2 regions of the Pseudonocardia sp. ICBG1034 genome follow, and region 2 is predicted to be linked to the other one. Evidence: riboswitches for the same ligand, from Rfam matches in the RefSeq annotation. Region 2 holds a riboswitch; the other holds the start of a gene.
The links. Region 2 has a riboswitch for cobalamin ahead of KPF22_RS04650 (ribonucleoside-diphosphate reductase subunit alpha). Riboswitches for the same ligand answer to the same signal wherever they lie in the genome.

Region 1: another riboswitch for cobalamin. It lies ahead of KPF22_RS11465 (hypothetical protein); the one in region 2 lies ahead of KPF22_RS04650 (ribonucleoside-diphosphate reductase subunit alpha).

The regions. Positions count from the first base shown of each region.
Region 1 is NZ_JAHLEK010000015.1:2,112,072-2,121,464, forward strand. It holds gene KPF22_RS11430 (putative cobaltochelatase) at 1-357, shown strand, start outside; gene cobO (cob(I)yrinic acid a,c-diamide adenosyltransferase) at 370-984, shown strand; gene KPF22_RS11440 (cobyrinate a,c-diamide synthase) at 978-2,342, shown strand; gene KPF22_RS11445 (cobalamin biosynthesis protein) at 2,339-2,896, shown strand; gene cobA (uroporphyrinogen-III C-methyltransferase) at 2,893-4,113, shown strand; gene KPF22_RS11455 (MarR family winged helix-turn-helix transcriptional regulator) at 4,166-4,675, shown strand; gene KPF22_RS11460 (chloride channel protein) at 4,672-6,261, shown strand; cobalamin riboswitch at 6,258-6,446, shown strand; gene KPF22_RS11465 (hypothetical protein) at 6,481-6,852, shown strand; gene KPF22_RS11470 (DNA polymerase IV) at 6,872-8,293, opposite strand; gene KPF22_RS11475 (4'-phosphopantetheinyl transferase superfamily protein) at 8,340-9,047, opposite strand; gene KPF22_RS11480 (hypothetical protein) at 9,171-9,380, opposite strand.
Region 2 is NZ_JAHLEK010000015.1:630,543-639,935, reverse strand. It holds gene KPF22_RS04670 (hypothetical protein) at 1-240, opposite strand, end outside; gene KPF22_RS04665 (hypothetical protein) at 361-747, shown strand; gene KPF22_RS04660 (ABC transporter substrate-binding protein) at 744-2,264, shown strand; gene KPF22_RS04655 (trans-aconitate 2-methyltransferase) at 2,265-3,014, opposite strand; cobalamin riboswitch at 3,184-3,387, shown strand; gene KPF22_RS04650 (ribonucleoside-diphosphate reductase subunit alpha) at 3,518-6,406, shown strand; gene KPF22_RS04645 (ribonucleotide-diphosphate reductase subunit beta) at 6,412-7,488, shown strand; gene KPF22_RS04640 (hypothetical protein) at 7,607-8,608, opposite strand; gene KPF22_RS31835 (hypothetical protein) at 8,695-8,826, shown strand; gene KPF22_RS31830 (ABC transporter permease) at 8,829-9,393, opposite strand, start outside.

The sequences.
Region 1 (9,393 bases), 1.5 Mb from region 2:
ACCGGCGGGCGGACCCCGCTGGCCGGTGGCCTGCTCAAGGCCCGCGCCGTGCTCGACGCCGAGCGCCGCCGCGACCCGCGCCGCCGCCCGCTGGTCGTGCTGCTCACCGACGGGCGGGCCACGGTCGCCGCCCGCGACGGCGGGGACCCCGTCGCCGACTCCCGCCGCGCCGCCGGGCTGCTGGCCGCGGACGGGGTGCACACCGTCGTCGTCGACTGCGAGGCGGGCCACGTCCGCCTCGGGCTCGCCGCGCCGCTCGCCGCCGCCGCGGGCGGCGAGCTGGTGACACTCGACGAGCTGACCGCCGACAGCGTGGGCGACCTGGTCCGGGAGACCCGGTCCGCCCGCGCCGCCTGAGAGGAGACCACCGTGCCGCAGGGACAGGTGTCCGTCACGCCCACCGACGGGCTCACCACCCGCCAGCGTCGCAACCGGCCGCTGCTGGTCGTGCACACCGGGGTGATGAAGGGGAAGTCGACCGCGGCGTTCGGGATGGCGCTGCGCGGCTGGAACCAGGGCTGGTCGATCGGGGTGTTCCAGTTCGTGAAGTCCGCGAAGTGGAAGGTCGGCGAGGAGGAGGCGTTCCGCGCCCTGGGCGAGGTCCACTCCCGGACCGGGCAGGGCGGGCCCGTCGAGTGGCACAAGATGGGCTCGGGCTGGTCCTGGTCGCGCAAGGCCGGCAGCGAGACCGACCACGCCGCCGACGCCGCCGAGGGCTGGGCCGAGATCCGCCGCCGGATCGGGACCGAGGCGCACCGCGTCTACGTGCTCGACGAGTTCACCTACCCGCTCAAGTGGGGCTGGATCGACGTCGACGAGGTCGTCGACGTGCTCACGAACCGGCCCGGGCAGCAGCACGTCATCATCACCGGCCGCGACGCCCCGCAGGCCCTGGTCGACGCCGCCGACCTGGTCATGGAGACCACGAAGGTCAAGCACCCGATGGACGCCGGGCAGAAGGGCCAGCGGGGGATCGAGTGGTGAGCACGGCCCGCGCGCTGGTCGTCGCGGCGCCGTCGTCGGGGAGCGGGAAGACCACGGTCGCGACCGGGCTGATGGCCGCGCTGTCGCGGCGCGGCACCCGGGTCGCACCGTTCAAGATCGGGCCGGACTACATCGATCCCGGCTACCACACCCTGGCCGCGGGCCGCCCGGGCCGGAACCTCGACGTCGTCCTGCAGGGCGCCGACCGGCTCGCCCCGCTGGCCCGGCACGGGGCCCGGGACGCCGACGTCGCCGTCGTCGAGGGGGTGATGGGCCTGTTCGACGGCCGCATCGCCGACGGCGCCGGGTCCACCGCACAGGTCGCGGCGGCCCTGGGCGCGCCGGTGGTGCTGGTCGTCGACGTCCGGGGGCAGTCCCGGTCGCTGGCCGCGCTGCTGCACGGTTTCCGCAGCTTCGATGACTCCGTGCAGGTCGCCGGGGTGATCCTGAACCGGGTCGGGTCCGACCGGCACGCGCAGGTCTGCCGGGCCGCGGCCGAGGAGGTCGGGCTCCCGGTGCTGGGCGCGGTCCCGCGCCGTGCCGAGCTGGCGGTGCCCTCGCGGCACCTGGGCCTGGTCACCGCCGCCGAGCACGGCACCGCCGCGACCGCCGCGGTGGACGCGATGGCCGCGCTCGTCGCCGAGCACGTGGACCTGGACGCCGTCCTCGCGCTCGCCCGCCCGCTGCCCGGCGGACCCGTCTGGGACCCGGCGGCCGAGCTCGGGACGGACCCGGTGCCGGGCCGTCCGGTGGTCGCGCTCGCGGGGGGCCCGGCCTTCGGGTTCGGCTACGCCGAGCACGCCGAGCTGCTCAGCGCGGCCGGTGCCGACGTGACGACCTTCGACCCGCTGCGCGACCCCGCGCTCCCGGCGGGCACGGCCGCGCTCGTGCTGCCCGGCGGCTTCCCCGAGGAGCACGTCGGCGCGCTCGGGGACAACGCGCCGCTGCGGGCACAGGTCGCCGCGCTGGCCGCGTCCGGGGCGCCGGTGCACGCCGAGTGCGGCGGGCTGCTGTACCTGTGCCGCGACCTCGACGGGACACCGATGTGCGGGGTCCTCGACGCGTCGGCGGGGATGACACCGCGGCTCACCCTCGGCTACCGCGACGCGGTCGCGGTGTCGGCGTCGCCGCTGTTCGCGGCGGGTGAGCGGGCCGGGGCGCACGAGTTCCACCGGTGCGCGGTCACCCCGAGGGCCGGGGCCACCCCGGCCTGGGCGTGGCGCGGCGGCGAGCCGGAGGGCTACGTCGACGCCCGGGTGCACGCGTCGTTCCTGCACACCCACCCGGCCGGGGTGCCCGGCGCCGTCGCCCGGTTCGTCGCGGCGGCCCGCGCCGGCGCCCCGGCCGCGCTCGCATGATCACCGGCCGGGGAGCGGAGCGTCCGCGGGCCGAGCGCTCCGCTCCACGGCCGGTGGTCACCGTCGGGGTGGGGCTGCGGCCGGGCACGTCCGAGGCCGCGGTACGCGCGCTGCTGGACCGGGTCGCCGCCGCGCACGGGCTGGAGCTCGGGGACGCCGCAGTCGCCACCCTGGACCGGCGGGTGTGGGAACCGGGGTTGCGGGCGGCCGTCGCGCCGCGGGAACCGCACGGGTTCGCGGCCGCCGCGCTGGCCGCGGTCGCGGTGCCGCGGCCGGATGCCCGGGTCGCCGCGGCCGTCGGGACCCCGTCGGTCGCAGAGGCCGCCGCGCTGCTCGCCGCCGGCGACGGGGCCCACCTGGTCGTCGGTAAGACCGCTGGTCAGGGCGTCACCGTCGCCGTGGCCGCCCGATCGGCGGATGTGGGATTGCCCTCCGGGGTCTCCTCCGAAACATGCGGGCCCGGCTATCGTCCGGCGTCGCCGTCGAGCGGGGGGCCCGCGCAGGGAACCGCTGCCACCGCCGGGCGTCGGAGTCCGGGAGAGGAACGTCGTTGAACGCGCACCACGAGCAGTACCTGGTCGGGCTGGACCTGGCCGGCCGCCGGGCCGTCGTCGTCGGTGGGGGACAGGTCGCCCAGCGCCGTGTCGCCCGCCTGATCGCCGCGGGAGCGGTCGTCGAGGTCGTCTCGCCCGAGGTCACCCCGGCGGTCGAGGGCATGGCCTCGGCCGGGGAGATCACCTGGACGGCCCGCCGCTGGACCGACGGCGACCTCGCCGGCGCCTGGTACGCGATCGCGGCCACCGACGAGGCCGCGACCAACGCCGCCGTCGTCGCCGAGGCCGAGCGGGACCGCGTGTTCTGCGTCCGCGCCGACGACGGCGACAAGGGCACCGCGGTCACCCCCGCCACCGGCGGCTACGACGGGCTCACCGTCGGCGTGCTGGCCCGGGGCGCGCACCGGCGGTCCGCGGCCGTGCGCACCGCGCTGGTCGAGGCGCTGGCCGCCGGTGTCGTCGACGAGTCCGCCGAGCCCCCGCAGGCCGGTGTCGCGCTGGTCGGTGGCGGCCCGGGCGACCCGGAGCTGATCACCGTGCGCGGACGGCGGCTGCTGTCCCGCGCCGAGGTCGTCGTCGCCGACCGGCTCGGCCCGCGCGACATCCTCGACGAGCTGTCCCCCGAGGTCGAGGTCATCGACGCCTCGAAGATCCCCTACGGCCGCGCCATGGCCCAGGAGCGGATCAACGAGCTGCTCATCTCCCACGCCCGGGCCGGGAAGTTCGTGGTCCGCCTCAAGGGCGGTGACCCGTTCGTCTACGGCCGCGGGTTCGAGGAGGTCCAGGCGTGCGCCGCGGCCGGGGTGCCGGTGACCGTCGTCCCGGGCATCACCAGCGCCTTCGCCGCACCGGCCGTCGCCGGGACGCCGGTGAGCCACCGCGGGGTCGCGCACGAGATCGTCGTCGTGTCCGGGCACGTCGCGCCGGGTGACCCGCGCAGCCTCACCGACTGGACCGCGCTGGGCCGGATGACCGGCACCATCGTGCTGATGATGGCCGTGGAGCGGCTCGGGAAGTTCGCCGAGGCGCTGATCACCCACGGCCGCCCGGCCGACACCCCGGTGCTGATCGTGCAGGACGGCACCACCCGGATCGAGCGGTCGGTCCGCGCGACGCTGGAGACCGCCGAGCAGGTCGCGGCCGAGCAGGAGATCAGCCCGCCGGCGATCGTCGTGATCGGGCCCGTCGCGGGGCTGCAGGCGCCCGTCGGGGGGTGACCCCGACAACTCGTTGCACACTGCAAGTTTGCAATGTGCAACGATCGCGGGCGTGACGGACGAGATCGATGACGTCGTCGACGCGGTGATGACCGCGAGCCGGGCGATGCTCTCCGTGGTGGCCCGGTCCCTGGCCGCCGCGGGCGAGCACACCGGCGGTGACACGGCCGGCGACGTGACCCTGCCCCAGTACCGCGCGCTGGTCGTGCTGGCCCAGTACGGCACCCGGCGACCGGCCGACCTGGCCAGGGCGCTGACCGTGTCGGCGTCGACGGCGACCCGGATGTGCGACCGGCTGGTGACCCGCGGCCTCGTCGCGCGCACCCGCACCGGTGACGACCGCCGCGAGGTCGCCGTCGCGCTCAGTCCGGCCGGACGGGCGCTCGTCGACGAGGTCACCCGGCTGCGCCGCGCCGAGATGCACCGGCTGCTCGCGACGCTGCCCGCCGCCGAGCGCACCGCGGTCCGCGACGCGCTGCGCCGCTTCGCCGAGGCCGCGGGCGAGGTCGGCGAGACCGACTGGGCCGTCGCGCCCGTGCCCGCCGAGGACGGTGCCCGGTGACCGCGGTCCGCGCGCTGCACCGCGCGCTCGTCGGCACCCGGCCCGGGCTCGTCGGCCTGGCGACGGTCATCGGGATCGGCGCCGGCATCGGGTCGGTGCTGTTCCACGAGCTGATCCTCGGTGTGACGTGGCTGGTCACCGGCCGGGAGGACTTCTCCGACGCCGGCCGGGTCGCCTCGCCGCACCTGCCCGGGCTGGGGGTCTGGTTCCTGCTCGTCGCCCCGGTGCTCGGCGGCCTCGTGTACGGCCCGCTGGTCCAGCGGTTCGCGCCGGAGGCCCGCGGGCACGGGGTGCCGGAGGTGATGCTCGCCGTCGCGCGCCGGGGCGGGCGGATCCCGGCCACCGTCGCCGCGGTGAAGGCGCTCGCGTCGGGGATCTGCATCGGCACCGGCGGCTCCGTCGGCCGGGAGGGCCCGATCGTGCAGATCGGCTCCGCGCTCGGCTCGGCCATCGGGCAGTGGCTGCGGGTGCCCGCCACCCGGCTGGTCCTGATGGTCGCCTGCGGCGCCGCGGGCGGGATCTCCGCGACGTTCGACGCCCCGATCTCCGGGGTGGTGTTCGGCCTGGAGCTGATCCTGCGGTCGTTCAGCGCCGAGGCGTTCGGCGTGCTGGTGATCAGCTCGGTGGTCGCGAACGTCGTCGCCGAGGTGATCGCCGGGGACCGCGCGATCCTGACCCTGCCGCACTTCGACCTGGGCAGCCCCGCGCAGCTGCCGCTCTACGCGCTGCTCGGGCTGCTCGCGGGGCTGCTGGGCTGGGCCTTCGCCCGCATCCTCTACGCCGTCGAGGACGCCTGCGACGCCGTCTGGCGCGGCCCGGAGTGGCTGCGCCCGGCCGCCGGCGGGCTGCTGCTCGGCGCGCTGCTGCTGGCGCTGCCCCAGATGTACGGCGTGGGCTACCCGGTGCTGGAGGCCGCGATCGGCGGCCGGTACGTCGTCGGGTTCCTGCTCCTGCTCGTCGTCGGGAAGATCCTCGCCTCCAGCCTCACCATCGGCATCGGCGGCTCCGGCGGGGTCTTCGCGCCGTCGCTGTTCGTCGGCGGCACCGCCGGGACCGCCTTCGGCTACGCCGCCGCGGGCCTGTTCCCCGCGCTCGACCTGCACCCCGGCGCGTTCGGCCTGGTCGGCATGGCGGCGGTGTTCGCGGGGGCCGCGCACGCCCCGATCACCGCGGTGCTCATCGTGTTCGAGCTCACCGGCGACTACGCCCTGATCCTGCCGCTGATGGCCGCCGTCGTCCTGGCCACCGGCCTGTCGAACCTGGTGTCGCGGGACAACATCTACACGCTCAAGCTGCTGCGACGCGGGATCGACCTCGCCGCCGACACCCCGACCGACGAGGCACTGCGCCGGGTCGTCGTCGCCCAGGTCATGCGGCCCGCCGACGGCACGACGCCCGACCCGGAGCTGCCCGCCCTGGACCCGCACGGCTCCGTGCACGACGTCCTCGGGGTGCTCGCCGCGCACCGGGGCGCCGCGCTGCCCGTGCGGGAGGGGCCGGACGGGCCGCTGCTCGGGACGCTGACCGAGCACGACCTGCTCGACCATCTGCGGGGAGTGGCCGGGCGGGGGACGGTTGACCGCTAACCCGGTCGCGTGATGGGCTCCGGCCGACGACGGAACAGGAAGCCGGTGCGAGTCCGGCGCGGTCCCGCCACTGTCACCGGGGAGTGCCCTCCCCACACCGGCGCCACCGCCCGCGAGGGTGGGAAGGCCGGGGAGGGCGTACCGATCCGGGAGCCAGGACACTGCCCGTCGTCGCGGATTCCCACTGATGAGGGCGCGGACCCTCGAGGAGGACATGCGATGAGCCACGACCTGGCGGTGCTCGGTACCGATCCGTCCGGCGACGACGCGTCCCGCACGGGTGCGCACGACCTGTTGGCCGAGGCCGGGACGGTCTTCGCCTTCCCGCAGGCCGAGTCGACCGCCCTGTTCTACGCCGAGGCGTGGCGGGTCGAGCCGGTCACACCGCGCGACGCCGTCGCCCGGATCGGGGCCTGGGCCGCCGCCGGGCCCGCCGATGCCGCGGTGCTGCTGGTCGGGGGCGACCCCGCGGGCGACGCCGCGCTCGGCGCCGTCCTCGACGGTCTGGCCCGCACCGCTCCCACGCTGCGCGTCCGGATCGCCGAGGGCAGCCGCGTCGCACCGCCGCACCGCAGCCCGCTGATCGGCTGAACCCACCCGGGGCCCGGGCTCAGGCCCGCCAGCTGCCCAGCGGGTCGGCCCGGGTGAGGTCAGGATCGGCGGCGTCGAGCGTGCGGGTGCGGCCGGGGCCGGTGAGCGCGGTCTCGAACCGCACGGTGACCCGCCCGTGCCCGGCGCCCTGGACCCAGCCGTGGCCGTGCTCGGGGTGGGCGACGTCGTCGCCGGCGCGCCAGGGCCGGTCCGGGTCGGGTTCGCGGTCGGGCCGGTCCGGGCGGATCGGGCCGGGCGCGTCGCCGGGCTCCTCGGTCGCGCCGGTCCCGGTGGCCGCGTCGTTCTCCGGAGCTGCGTCGAGCACGGTCACCCCCGCCGCGGCGGCCGGGCGGGCGGCCGCGGGCGGGGCGTCGGGGGCCGGGGCCGTCGTCCACCCGCTCTCCGACGGCACCGCGTCGAACAGCGCCAGTGGCGGCTCGTCGCCGAAGCCGGACACCGACACCCCCAGCAGCCGCACCCCGCCCTCGCCGACGGCGCCCTCGGCCAGCCGCCGGGCCACCGCGACCAGGGTCGCCAGGTCCCGGGTCCCGAAGGGGGTCGTCTCGGACCGGGTGTGGGTGGTGAAGTCCCCGGTCCGCGCCTTCACCGTGACGGTTCGGGCGGTCCGGCCGTCGGCGACCAGGCGCCGGTGCACGGCGACGCAGATCGACTCCACCGCGGTGTGCACCGCGCTCATCGCGGTCAGGTCGGCGTCGAAGGTCGTCTCCGCGCTGATCTGCTTGGCCGCGCCGCGCGGGGCGACCGGACGGTCGTCGACACCGCGGGCCAGGCGGTGCAGCTCGGACCCGACGGCACCGCCCAGCACCCCGGCGACCTCGCGGGCGTCCATCGCGGCGAGCTGTCCGATCGTCTCGATCCCGATCTTCCGCAGTGCCTCGCCGGAGACCGGCCCGATGCCCCACAGCGACCGCACCGGGAGCGGGTCGAGCACGGCGGCCTGCTCGGCGTGGGCGATCACCCGCAGCCCGTCCGGCTTGGCCAGCTCGGAGGCGATCTTCGCGACCTGCTTGCCCGACCCGGCACCCACCGAGGCGGGCAGCCCGGTGCGCTCGCGCACCGCGCCGCGCAGCCGGGTGCCCCACTCCCGCACCCGGTCCGGGGAGGCCCCCACGAGGTCGGGCGGCTCCACGAACGCCTCGTCGACCGACACCGGCTCGAGCACCGGGGAGAACTCGCCGAGGACGGCCATGACCTCCTCGGACAGCGCCTTGTACAGCGAGAACCGGGGCGGCAGGACGGTCGCGTGCGGGCAGCGCCGCCGCGCCTGCCCCATCGGCATCGCCGAGCGGGCCCCGAACACCCGCGCCTGGTAGCTCGCCCCCGCGACGACGCCGCGCGGTCCCGCGCCGCCGACCAGGACCGGCCGGTCGGCCAGGGTGGGCCGGGTCAGCTGTTCGACGGAGGCGAAGAACGCATCCATGTCGAGATGCAGCACCCAGCGGTCGGCCGCCGCGGTCACCTCACCATCACCCGTGCATCGTGCCCCGGCGCACCGACAGGACCGCGTCGCCGTCGGCGACGGTGACGACCGGGGCCACCGGTCCCGCCCCGGCGACGGCGCCCGGGTGGTCGTCGAGGCCGGTGGCGACGTCGGCGACCCACCAGCTCCCGCCGGTGCCGGTCCAGCCCAGCACCCGGGCCGGGGCGTGCGGCGGGGACAGCGTGATCGCGTCCATCGGACTCGACAGGCCCTCGCCGGTGGCCTTGAGCAGCGCCTCCTTGCGGGTCCAGGTGACCAGGAACCCGGTGCCGTCGGGCGTGCCCGCGGCGAGCTCGGCGGGGGAGAGGGCGTGCCGGACGAGACCGTCGAGGCCGGACAGCGGGCGGTGCGCCTCGACGTCGACGCCGACCGGGCCGGTCCCGACCGCGACGCCGACCAGCGAGCCGGAGTGGGTCAGCGAGAACCCGGGGTCGTCGCCGCGCCCGGCCAGGCGAGGCTTGCCGTGCGGCTCCCCGCAGCGACAGGTCCGGTCCAGGACGAGCGCGGCGGGGTCGGCGTCGAGCCGCTCGGCGAGCACGAGCCGGGCCAGGGCGTGCGCGGCGAGGTAGCGGGCGCGGTCCTCGTGCCTGCGCAGTGCGAGGAGCCGCTCGCGTTCATGGGCGTCCAGCAGCGCGACGAGGTCGGCGCGGTCGCCGGGATCGGCCGGGGCGGCCCACCAGACGGTGACGGTCACGGCGTCCAGCCTTCCACGTCGCTCCCGCGCCGGGCCGCACCGCCGGGAGTGATCACGGATCGGGCACGCGGAGGGTCGCCCGCCGACGTCCCCGGTGCCCGATCCGTGATCGTGCCCGTCCCCTCAGCCGCTGCGGCGGGCGGCGAAGTCCGTGCGGACGTGGGCCGGGCGGGCCTGCGGGGCGGGCCCCGCCGTGCGCGGTGCCGGCGGGCCGCCCGGGGCGCCGGACCGGCCGCGCCTCGCCGCGCGACGCTCGGCGCGGTTGGCGGGGGTGGGCGCCCCGGCGGGACCGGTGTCGGCGGTGGGGACAGGGGTGTGTCGGGTCGTGGGCATACGACCTCCTCGG
Region 2 (9,393 bases):
CGCGGCCGCCGACGCGGCGGCCTCGCCGACCGCCTTGTCCCCGGTCCGGCGGCCGAGCACGCTCGCGGCCGCGGTACAGAGGTCGGCGGCGTCGAGGGCGAGGAGCACCTCGGTCTCCATGCCGCCGGAGGCGACCATGGCCGAGGCGCAGGCGGTGCTCGCGCGGGCGGCGTCGTGCAGCTTCTCGACGACGGTGGCCGGGGTGCTGACGCCGGCGGCCTCGAGGACGTGGTGGCTCATGGGGATCTCCTGGTGTCCGGGGTGTGGGACCGGAGGGTTCCCGCGTGGCGGTGGCCGCACTCACCGGATTGTCACCCTCGACGTCTGAACAATCCGTCATATGTCACGTAGGGTCGGACCATGTCTGCGCTGTCCGCCGTCACCGTCTGCCGGGGATGCTGCTGCGGCTCCGGTCGCAAGCACCCGGGCCTGGACCGGCCCCACCACGACGGGCTGCTCGACCGGCTCACCCGGGGCATCGAGGGCCACGCGCGGCTGCGGACCAGCGAGTGCCTCGGCCCGTGCGCCGACTCCGACGTCGTCGTGGTCGGACCCACCCCGGCCGCGCGACGGGCCGGTGCGCGGCCCGTGTGGCTGCGTGCGGTCCTGGACGCTGCGACGACCGACGCCGTCGCCGACTGGATCCGCGCGGGCGGACCGGGTACGGCGCCCCGCCCGGCCGTCCTCGACGGGCACGTGTTCACCCCCGGCCTGCGCGCCTCGGACACCGGGCGGGCCGCCGGATGACCCCGCCCGAGCTGTCCCGGCGCCGGGTGCTGACCGGCGCGCTCGGCGTCGCCGCGCTCGCCCTCACCGGCTGCTCCGGCGGCGGGACAGGCGAGGAGCGGCTGCGGGTCGCCTTCGCGACCGGCGGCTCGCGCGAGTCGCTGGACCCGCACGTCCTGCCGCTCTACGTCGACCAGGCCCGGGCCAAGGCGTGCTTCGACACCCTCACCGGGTGGTCGCAGGACATGACCCCCGAGCCGCGGCTGGCCGAGTCCTGGGAGAGCGACGCGACCGGGCGGCGGTGGCGGATCCGGCTGCGCGCGGCCCGCTTCCACGACGGCTCCCCGCTCACCGCCGACGACGTGCTCGCCACCCTGGCCCGCATCACCGACCCGGCGACCACCGCGATCGCCGCGACCCTGTTCCGCGACCTCGACGCGGCCGCCTCGCGGGCGGTGTCGCCGAGCGAGGTCGAGCTGGTGCTGACCCGGCCGAACACGCTGTTCCCGCTGGCCTGGGGCGCGCCCGGTACCGAGATCGTCAAGGCCGGGACGACGTCGTTCGACCGTCCGAACGGGACCGGGCCGTTCCGGCTCGCGTCGTTCACCCCGGGCGGGTCCACCGTCTACACCGCGTCGGAGGATCACTGGGACGGCGCGCCCGGCGTACGTGAGCTGGAGTTCCTGCCCGTCGACGACGAGGCCGCCCGGATCGGCGCCCTGCTGTCCGGCCAGGTGCACTACGCCCACGACCTCACCCCCACCGGCGCCGCCCGGCTGGGGGGCGAGCAGCGCGCCTCGGCGCTGTCCGCGCCGGCCTCGGCGAGCCAGTTCCTGGTGATGCGGGTGAACCGGGCACCGTTCTCCGACCCGCGGCTGCGCGAGGCGGTGCGGCTGGGCATCGACCGCGAGGAGCTCGTGCGGGTCGTGCTGCTCGGGCGCGGCCGGGTCGGCGACGACATGTTCGGCCAGGGACTGCGCTACCACCCGGCGGGGGTGGGCCCGGTGGCACGGGACGTCGCGCGGGCCCGCGCGCTCGTCACCGAGGCCGGGGCGCAGGGGGCGGCGATCGAGCTGCAGACCAGCGGCGCCGACCCGACCTTCGACGCCGCCACCGCACTCGTCGCGCGCCAGCTCGGCGAGGTCGGGTTGCGGGTCACCGCGCGGCCGCTGCCGTCGTCGGGCTACTTCCGGGCCATCCGGCAGCAGGGCGTGTTCTCCCAGAACAGCACCGGCTCGCTGCCGATCCCGGACTACATCGGACGCCGGATGCTGACCAGCACCCCGACCTACGACTTCACCGGCTACCGCAGCCCGGAGATCGACCGCCTCTACTACGCCGCCGTCGCCACCACCGACGACGCCGCGCGCACCGACGCGTTCGCCCGGATCCTCGGTCTGCTGCGCACCGAGTCGGGCGCCCTGGTGTGGGGTGTGCGGGACTGGAACGTCGGCGTGGCGGCCGGGCTCACCGGGCTGGAGGCGGCCCGGCCGAACACGTTCGCCTGGGCGAACTTCGCGCGCGCCCGGCTCGGGTGATCAGCGGATCGCGACCAGGGTCCGCCGGTCGAAGGTCTGGGTGAGCGTCCCGACCTCGGTGAACCCGGCGCCGGACAGCGCCTGCTCCCAGGCCGGTAGCGACGACCCGCCGGTGACCCGGCCGGCGAAGCGGCGCTCCCGCTCGGCGAACCCGTCGGCCAGGGCGGGCTCGTCGGCGAGCGCGTCCCACCAGGCCCGGAAGTCCTCGCCGGTCGCCAGTCCCCGGTCGGTGCGCTCGACCCGCAGGGTGCGGGTCAGCTCGGCCAGGCGTGGCCGGGCGGGGTCGGCGAGCAGGGTGTCGACGTCCACGAACACCCCGCCGGGGCGCAGCACGGACGCGAGGCGCTGCGCGAGCCCGGGCAGCGCGTGCTCGGGCAGCCAGTGCAGGGCGGTGGCCGAGACGGCCGCGTCGAACGGCCCGCCGCCGACGGCGTCGGTCCACCCGGGACGCGAGAGGTCGGCGTCGACCCAGTGGACGCGCTCGCCGGTGGTCCGCCGGGCCAGCTCCAGCATGACCGGGTCGACGTCGACGCCGACCACCTCGGCCCCGGTCCAGCGCGCCGCCGCGCGGGCCGCGAACGACCCGGGCCCACAGGCGAGGTCGAGCAGCCGGGCGGGGGTGCCGGCGAGCCGGTCGACGACGTCGAGCGCCAGCGCGAACAGTTCTTCCCGGTCGGGGATGTAGCGCTCCTGCTGGGCGTCCCACCGGCGCAGCCAGTGCTCGGCGTCGAGGTCCGTTCCGGTGGTCATCGCACTCTCCTGCACAACGGTGGCAACAGTGCGGCCGACGGTATCCGCGCGGACCCGTCGAACGGAAGGGACCGCCGGGCCCGTGACCGGCGACGTTCACCGTGCGTGACTCGATGGTCGTCGAAACCGGAACCGATAGGGGGGTCGATCGTGTCCAGACCCCAGATGTAGTGTCCGGGGCGCTGGTGGTTCACCGGTCCGCACGGGCCGGTGAGGCAAGAGGGAACCCGGTGGGAATCCGGGACTGCCCCGCAGCGGTGAACGGGAACGACCGCCGTCAACAGCACTGGGAGTGATCCCGGGAAGCGACGGCCAGTAGGTGTGCGCAGTGCGCCCGTGAGTCCGAAGACCTGCCACCGGTGCGCGTGCCGACCGGTGCGCGCTGCTCCGGGGCCTCGTGGGACGGCGCCAGGGTGCGGTGGGCCGCCGACGACACGCCGACCCACCGCCTCCTCGTACCGCGCCCGCCCCCGGAGGGACGGCGACTCGCGAGGAGAGAGCCCGTGACGGCTTCCACCGCTGCACCGGCAGCAGCACCACCGGCCCTGCGCGTCATCCGGCGCGACGGGTCCGAGACCGGATTCGACGCCACGAAGATCTCGGTGGCGACGACCAAGGCGTTCCTGGCGGTCGAGGGGGACTCGGGCGCGGCGTCGTCGCGGCTGCACCACCTCGTCGCCGGACTGACCGACCAGGTCGTCGCGGCGCTGACCCGGCACCCGGCGCGCGCCGTGCACGTCGAGCAGATCCAGGACCAGGTCGAGCTCGCCCTGATGCGCGGAGGCCACCACAAGGTCGCCCGCTCCTACGTGCTCTACCGCGAGCAGCAGGCCAGGGCCCGGGCGCACGACGGCGGGGACACCGCCGCCGCGGACGCCCCGGTCGTGCACGTCACCCATCCCGACGGCAGCCGGGCCCCGCTGGACCGGGTCCGCGTCGCCGCGGTGCTCGACGAGGCCTGCGCCGGCATCGAGGACGTGACCCCGGACAGGGTGCTCGCCGAGCTGGACCGCACGATCTACGACGGCATCACCGCCGACGAGCTGGCCCAGGCACTGGTCCTGGCCGCCCGCACCCTGGTCGAGCGCGAGCCCGCGTACTCCCTGGTGGCCTCGCGACTGCTGCTGGACCGGCTGCGCGCCGAGGCCGTGTCGCACCTGTCGGACACCCGGGAGACCCCGGACCACGCGACGATGGCCGAGCGGTACGCGGCCTACACGAAGGACTACCTGCGCCACGCCATCGCGATCGGTCTGGTCGACCCCGAGCTCGCGACCTTCGACCTGGACCGGGTCACCGCCGCGATCCGCCCCGAGCGCGACCTGCAGATCGGCTTCCTCGGCCTGCAGACCCTCTACGACCGCTACTTCCTGCACGAGCGCGGCGTGCGCTTCGAGCTGCCGCAGGCGTTCTTCCTGCGGGTCGCGATGGGGCTGGCGGTCCGCGAGGTCGACCGCGAGGCGCGGGCGGTCGAGTTCTACGAGCTCCTGTCGAGCTTCGACTTCATGGCCTCGACCCCGACGCTGTTCAACTCGGGCACCACCCGCCCCCAGCTGTCGTCGTGCTTCCTCACCACCGTCGACGACGACCTGGAGTCGATCTTCGGCGGCTACCGCAACAACGCGCTGCTGGCGAAGTACTCCGGCGGGCTGGGCAACGACTGGACCCCGGTCCGGGGGCTCGGCGCGCACATCCGGGGCACGAACGGCGTCTCCCAGGGCGTGGTGCCGTTCCTCAAGATCGCGGGGGACACCGCCGTCGCGGTGAACCAGGGCGGCAAGCGCAAGGGCGCGGCGTGCGCCTACCTGGAGACCTGGCACGTCGACATCGAGGAGTTCCTCGACCTGCGCAAGAACACCGGCGACGACCGCCGCCGCACCCACGACATGAACACCGCGAACTGGGTGCCCGACGAGTTCCTGCGCCGGGTGCAGGCCGACGCGCAGTGGACGCTGTTCTCCCCGGACGAGGTGCCCGACCTGCACGACCTCTACGGCACCGCGTTCGCGCAGCGGTACCGCGAGTACGAGGCGGCCGCGGCGCGCGGGGAGATCCGGGTGCACCGCACGGTGCGCGCGGTCGAGCTGTGGCGCCGGATGCTGACCATGCTGTTCGAGACCGGGCACCCGTGGATCACGTTCAAGGACCCGTGCAACCTGCGCAGCCCGCAGCAGCACGCCGGGGTGGTGCACTCGTCGAACCTGTGCACCGAGATCACCCTCAACACCCGCGCCGGCGACGAGGGCGAGGTCGCGGTCTGCAACCTGGGCTCGGTGAACCTCGCCGCGCACGTCACCGCGGACGGGCTCGACGCCGACAGGCTGCGCCGCACGGTGACCACCGCGGTGCGGATGCTCGACAACGTCGTGGACATCAACTTCTACACGATTCCCGAGGCCCGCCGGTCCAACCTGCGTCACCGCCCGGTCGGCCTGGGCCTCATGGGCTTCTCCGACGCGCTGTTCACCCAGCGCATCGCGCCCGGCAGCGACGCGGCGGTGCAGTTCGCCGACCGCAGCGCGGAGGCGCTGTCGTTCCACGCGATCACCGCCTCGTCGGACCTGGCGGTCGAGCGCGGCCGCTACGCCAGCTTCGACGGGTCGCTGTGGAGCCGCGGGATCCTGCCGCTGGACTCGCTCGAGCTGCTGGCCGCGGCCCGCGGCGACGGCGAGCTCGACGTCGACCGGTCGTCCACGCTGGACTGGGCGTCGCTGCGGGAGAAGGTCGTCGCACAGGGGATGCGCAACTCCAACGTCCTCGCGATCGCACCCACTGCGACGATCTCGAACATCTGCGGGGTCGGGCAGTCGATCGAGCCGATCCACCTCAACCTGTACGTGAAGTCCAACATGTCCGGCGACTTCACGGTGATCAACCCGCACCTGGTCCGCGACCTCAAGGACCGCGGGCTGTGGGACGAGGTGATGGTCGCCGACCTCAAGTACTTCGACGGGTCGCTGGCCGAGATCGACCGGGTCCCCGCCGACCTGAAGGAGCTCTACGCGACCGCGTTCGAGATCGAGCCGCGCTGGCTCGTGGCCGCCGCCTCGCGCCGGCAGAAGTGGCTGGACCAGGCGCAGTCGCTGAACCTCTACCTCGCCGCCCCCAGCGGCCGGGCGCTCGACGAGCTCTACCGCCTCGCCTGGCGCTCCGGGCTCAAGACCACCTACTACCTGCGCACCCGCGCGGCGACGTCGGTGGAGAAGTCCACCCTCGCCGGCACCGACGGCCGGCTGACCGGCGTGCCGAGCACCCCGGCCGCCGCCCCCGCCGCGTCGCCCACGGCCGGGGTGCCCGCGGTCCCGGCCACCGCCGTGCCCGCCACCGCCCCCGACCTCGATCCGGGCCGTGCCTGCTCGGTCGACGACCCCGACTGCGAGGCCTGCCAGTGACCACTCTGCAGCCCACCGGAAGCACCGAGAACGCCAGCGGCCTGGGCGAGATCGCCCGCGGCGCCGCCCCGATCGACGCCGACGACAAGCGCATGATCAACGCGCGCGCCGACGTCAACCAACTCCTGCCGCTGAAGTACACCTGGGCCTGGGAGAAGTACCTGGCCGGCTGCGCCAACCACTGGATGCCGACCGAGGTCGCCATGCAGGCCGACATCGCGCTGTGGCGCTCCCCCGGCGGGCTCACCGACGACGAGCGCCTCATGCTCACCCGCAACCTCGGGTTCTTCGCCACCGCGGAGTCGCTGGTCGCGAACAACATCGTGCTCGCGGTGTACCGCCACCTCACCAACCCCGAGTGCCGCCAGTACCTGCTGCGGCAGTCGTTCGAGGAGGCCGTGCACACCCACACGTTCCAGTACGTGTGCGAGTCGCTCGGGCTCGACGAGGGCGCGCTGTTCAACGCGTACCGCGAGGTCCCCTCGATCACCGAGAAGGACGCCTGGGCGCTGCGCTGGACCCGGGCCCTGTCCGACCCGGACTTCCGGACCGGCACCCCGGAGAACGACCGCGCGTTCCTGCGTGACCTCGTCGCGTTCTACGTGGTGTTCGAGGGCATGTGGTTCTACACCGGGTTCGCGCAGATCCTCTCGCTCGGCCGGCGCAACAAGATGGTGGGCATCGCCGAGCAGTACCAGTACATCCTGCGGGACGAGTCGATCCACCTGAACTTCGGCATCGACTGCATCAACCAGATCAAGATCGAGAACCCGCACCTCTGGACGGCCGACTTCGCCGCCGAGATCCGGGCGATGCTGCACGAGGCGTGCGAGCTGGAGGTCGCCTACGCCCGCGACACCATGCCCCGCGGGATGCTCGGCCTGACCGCCGAGTCCTGTGAGCGCTACCTGCGGTTCATCACCGACCGGCGGGCCGAGCAGATCGGGCTCGCCCCGCTGTTCGGGGAGCCGGAGAACCCGTTCCCGTGGATGAGCGAGGCCATGGACCTGCGCAAGGAGAAGAACTTCTTCGAGACGCGGGTGACCGAGTACCGGACGGGTGGGTCGCTGGACTGGGACTGAGGGGGTGGGCCGGGCCGGGTGACCGGCCCGGCCCGCGGACCTGACCTCCCGGGGACGGGTCGAGCAGCGGTGGTCCGCCACCGGTGCGCCCGAACCGGCCGCGGAGGCCTGAGGGCCGTCAGCCGGCGTTGCGGTCGCCGCTCGGGTCGAGGAGCCCGTCCACGCCGGTCCGGCCGCGCCAGGCGTCGAGCACGGCCGGGTCCGCCCCACCGGCGACGGCGAGTACCCGCAGCGCGACCGCCTGCGCGGCCCGGCCGGGCGCCGTCGCCGGACGCGGCCCGGGCGCCTCCCCCGCCGCAACCGCCCGGACCACCCCGGCGGTCACCGCCCACTGGTCCGGGTCGCCGAACCGCTCCAGCAGGCCGTCGAAGGCGGCCGCCCGGGTCGGGTCGAACGGGATCGGACGCCCGGTGAGGTCGGTCAGCGGGTGTGCCGGGTAGAGGTGCGCGCAGGGCAGGTGACCGGCGGGAACGGGCACGGTCGCCGCGTGCGTGCGGCCCTCGCGCAGCACGTGCGGGAGCAGGTGGGTGTGCGGCCCGTCCGGGGAGCGCCCCTCCGGCGGCGGGATCGCGGCGTACACCTCGACCCGGCCGAGCGCGGTGGTGAACACGCGGTGCGGGCCCGCCGCGACCAGCGCGGCGGTCAGCGCGCCGTCGAGCGGGCCGCCCGCGGCACGGTGCAGCAGCCCGAGCAGGTCGGGGTCGGCCGTGCGCACGCAGGCGTCCACCGTGGTCGTGCCCAGCCCGAGGTCGACGAGCACGGCGTCGCGGTCGGCCCGCCGCAGCGCGGAGTGGTCGGGCCCGAGCACGGTGACGGCGGTCCGCGCGGCCCCGCGGGCCGCGGTCGCGGGCAGGCAGAGCGCGACCGCGTGGTTCCAGTGCTCGTGCGGGCCGACGGGCGTCCGGTAGGCCAGCGGCCGGGTCGACGGGTGCGGCTCGATCCGGATCCCGCCGCGCGCGGTGACGACCGTGCCCCGCCCGGACGACCCGACCGGCTCGTCGGGGGTCCGCACGAACTCCGCGATCGCGCCGGGCGCACCCATGCTCCAGCCCGCGTACGGGTCGGCCAGGTACGCGCTCAGCAGCCCGGCCACGTCGTCCACGTCGTCCCCGTCGCCCACGTCCCTCACCCTGCCCCTCCGACCGGAGGGTTCACACCCCGACACGCCCTGTTGCACAATGATGGCAACAACGATCGGGAGGCATCGTGGACGAGCACCCGCACGACGGCCCGGAGTGCGCCGGCTGCGACTGGGAGGGCAGGCCGGAGGCGTTCCGCTGGTTCCCCGAGCTGGGCAGGCCCCTCGACCCCGCGGGCGGGCAGGTCCACGCGGCCTGAGCTCACCGGGCACCCACCCGTTCCCACCGGCGTCCCCACCACAGGGCCGTCCCGGCCGTCAGCACGACCGCCAGCGAGGGCACGAGCACCACCTGCGGCGCGCCGAACAGGTACTCGCGGCCCTCGGCCACCATCGCGCCCCACTCCGCGGTCGGCGGCTGGACGCCGAGCCCGAGGAAGGACAGCCCGGAGACGGTGAGCAGCGTGCTCGCGAACCGGACGCAGGCGTGCGCGGCCAGCGGCGGGACGAGGTTTCGCGCGATGTGGCGGGTCAGGACCCGCCCGGGCCCCGCGCCGAGGGCGACCGCCGCCGTCACGTACTCCCGCTGCCGCTCGGCGAGCGCGAGCAGGTAGGCCTGCCGGGCGAACGGGGTCCAGGCGATCACCGTGACCGCCACCAGCAGCGACCCGACACCGGGACCCAGCGCGACCGCGGCGAGCAGCCCGAACAGCACCACCGGGATCGCCGCCAGCACGTCGACGACCCGCATGACCGCCCGTCCGAACGGGCCCGCGACGGCGGCGAGCGACCCGACGGCCACCCCGACCACCCCGGTGACCAGCACC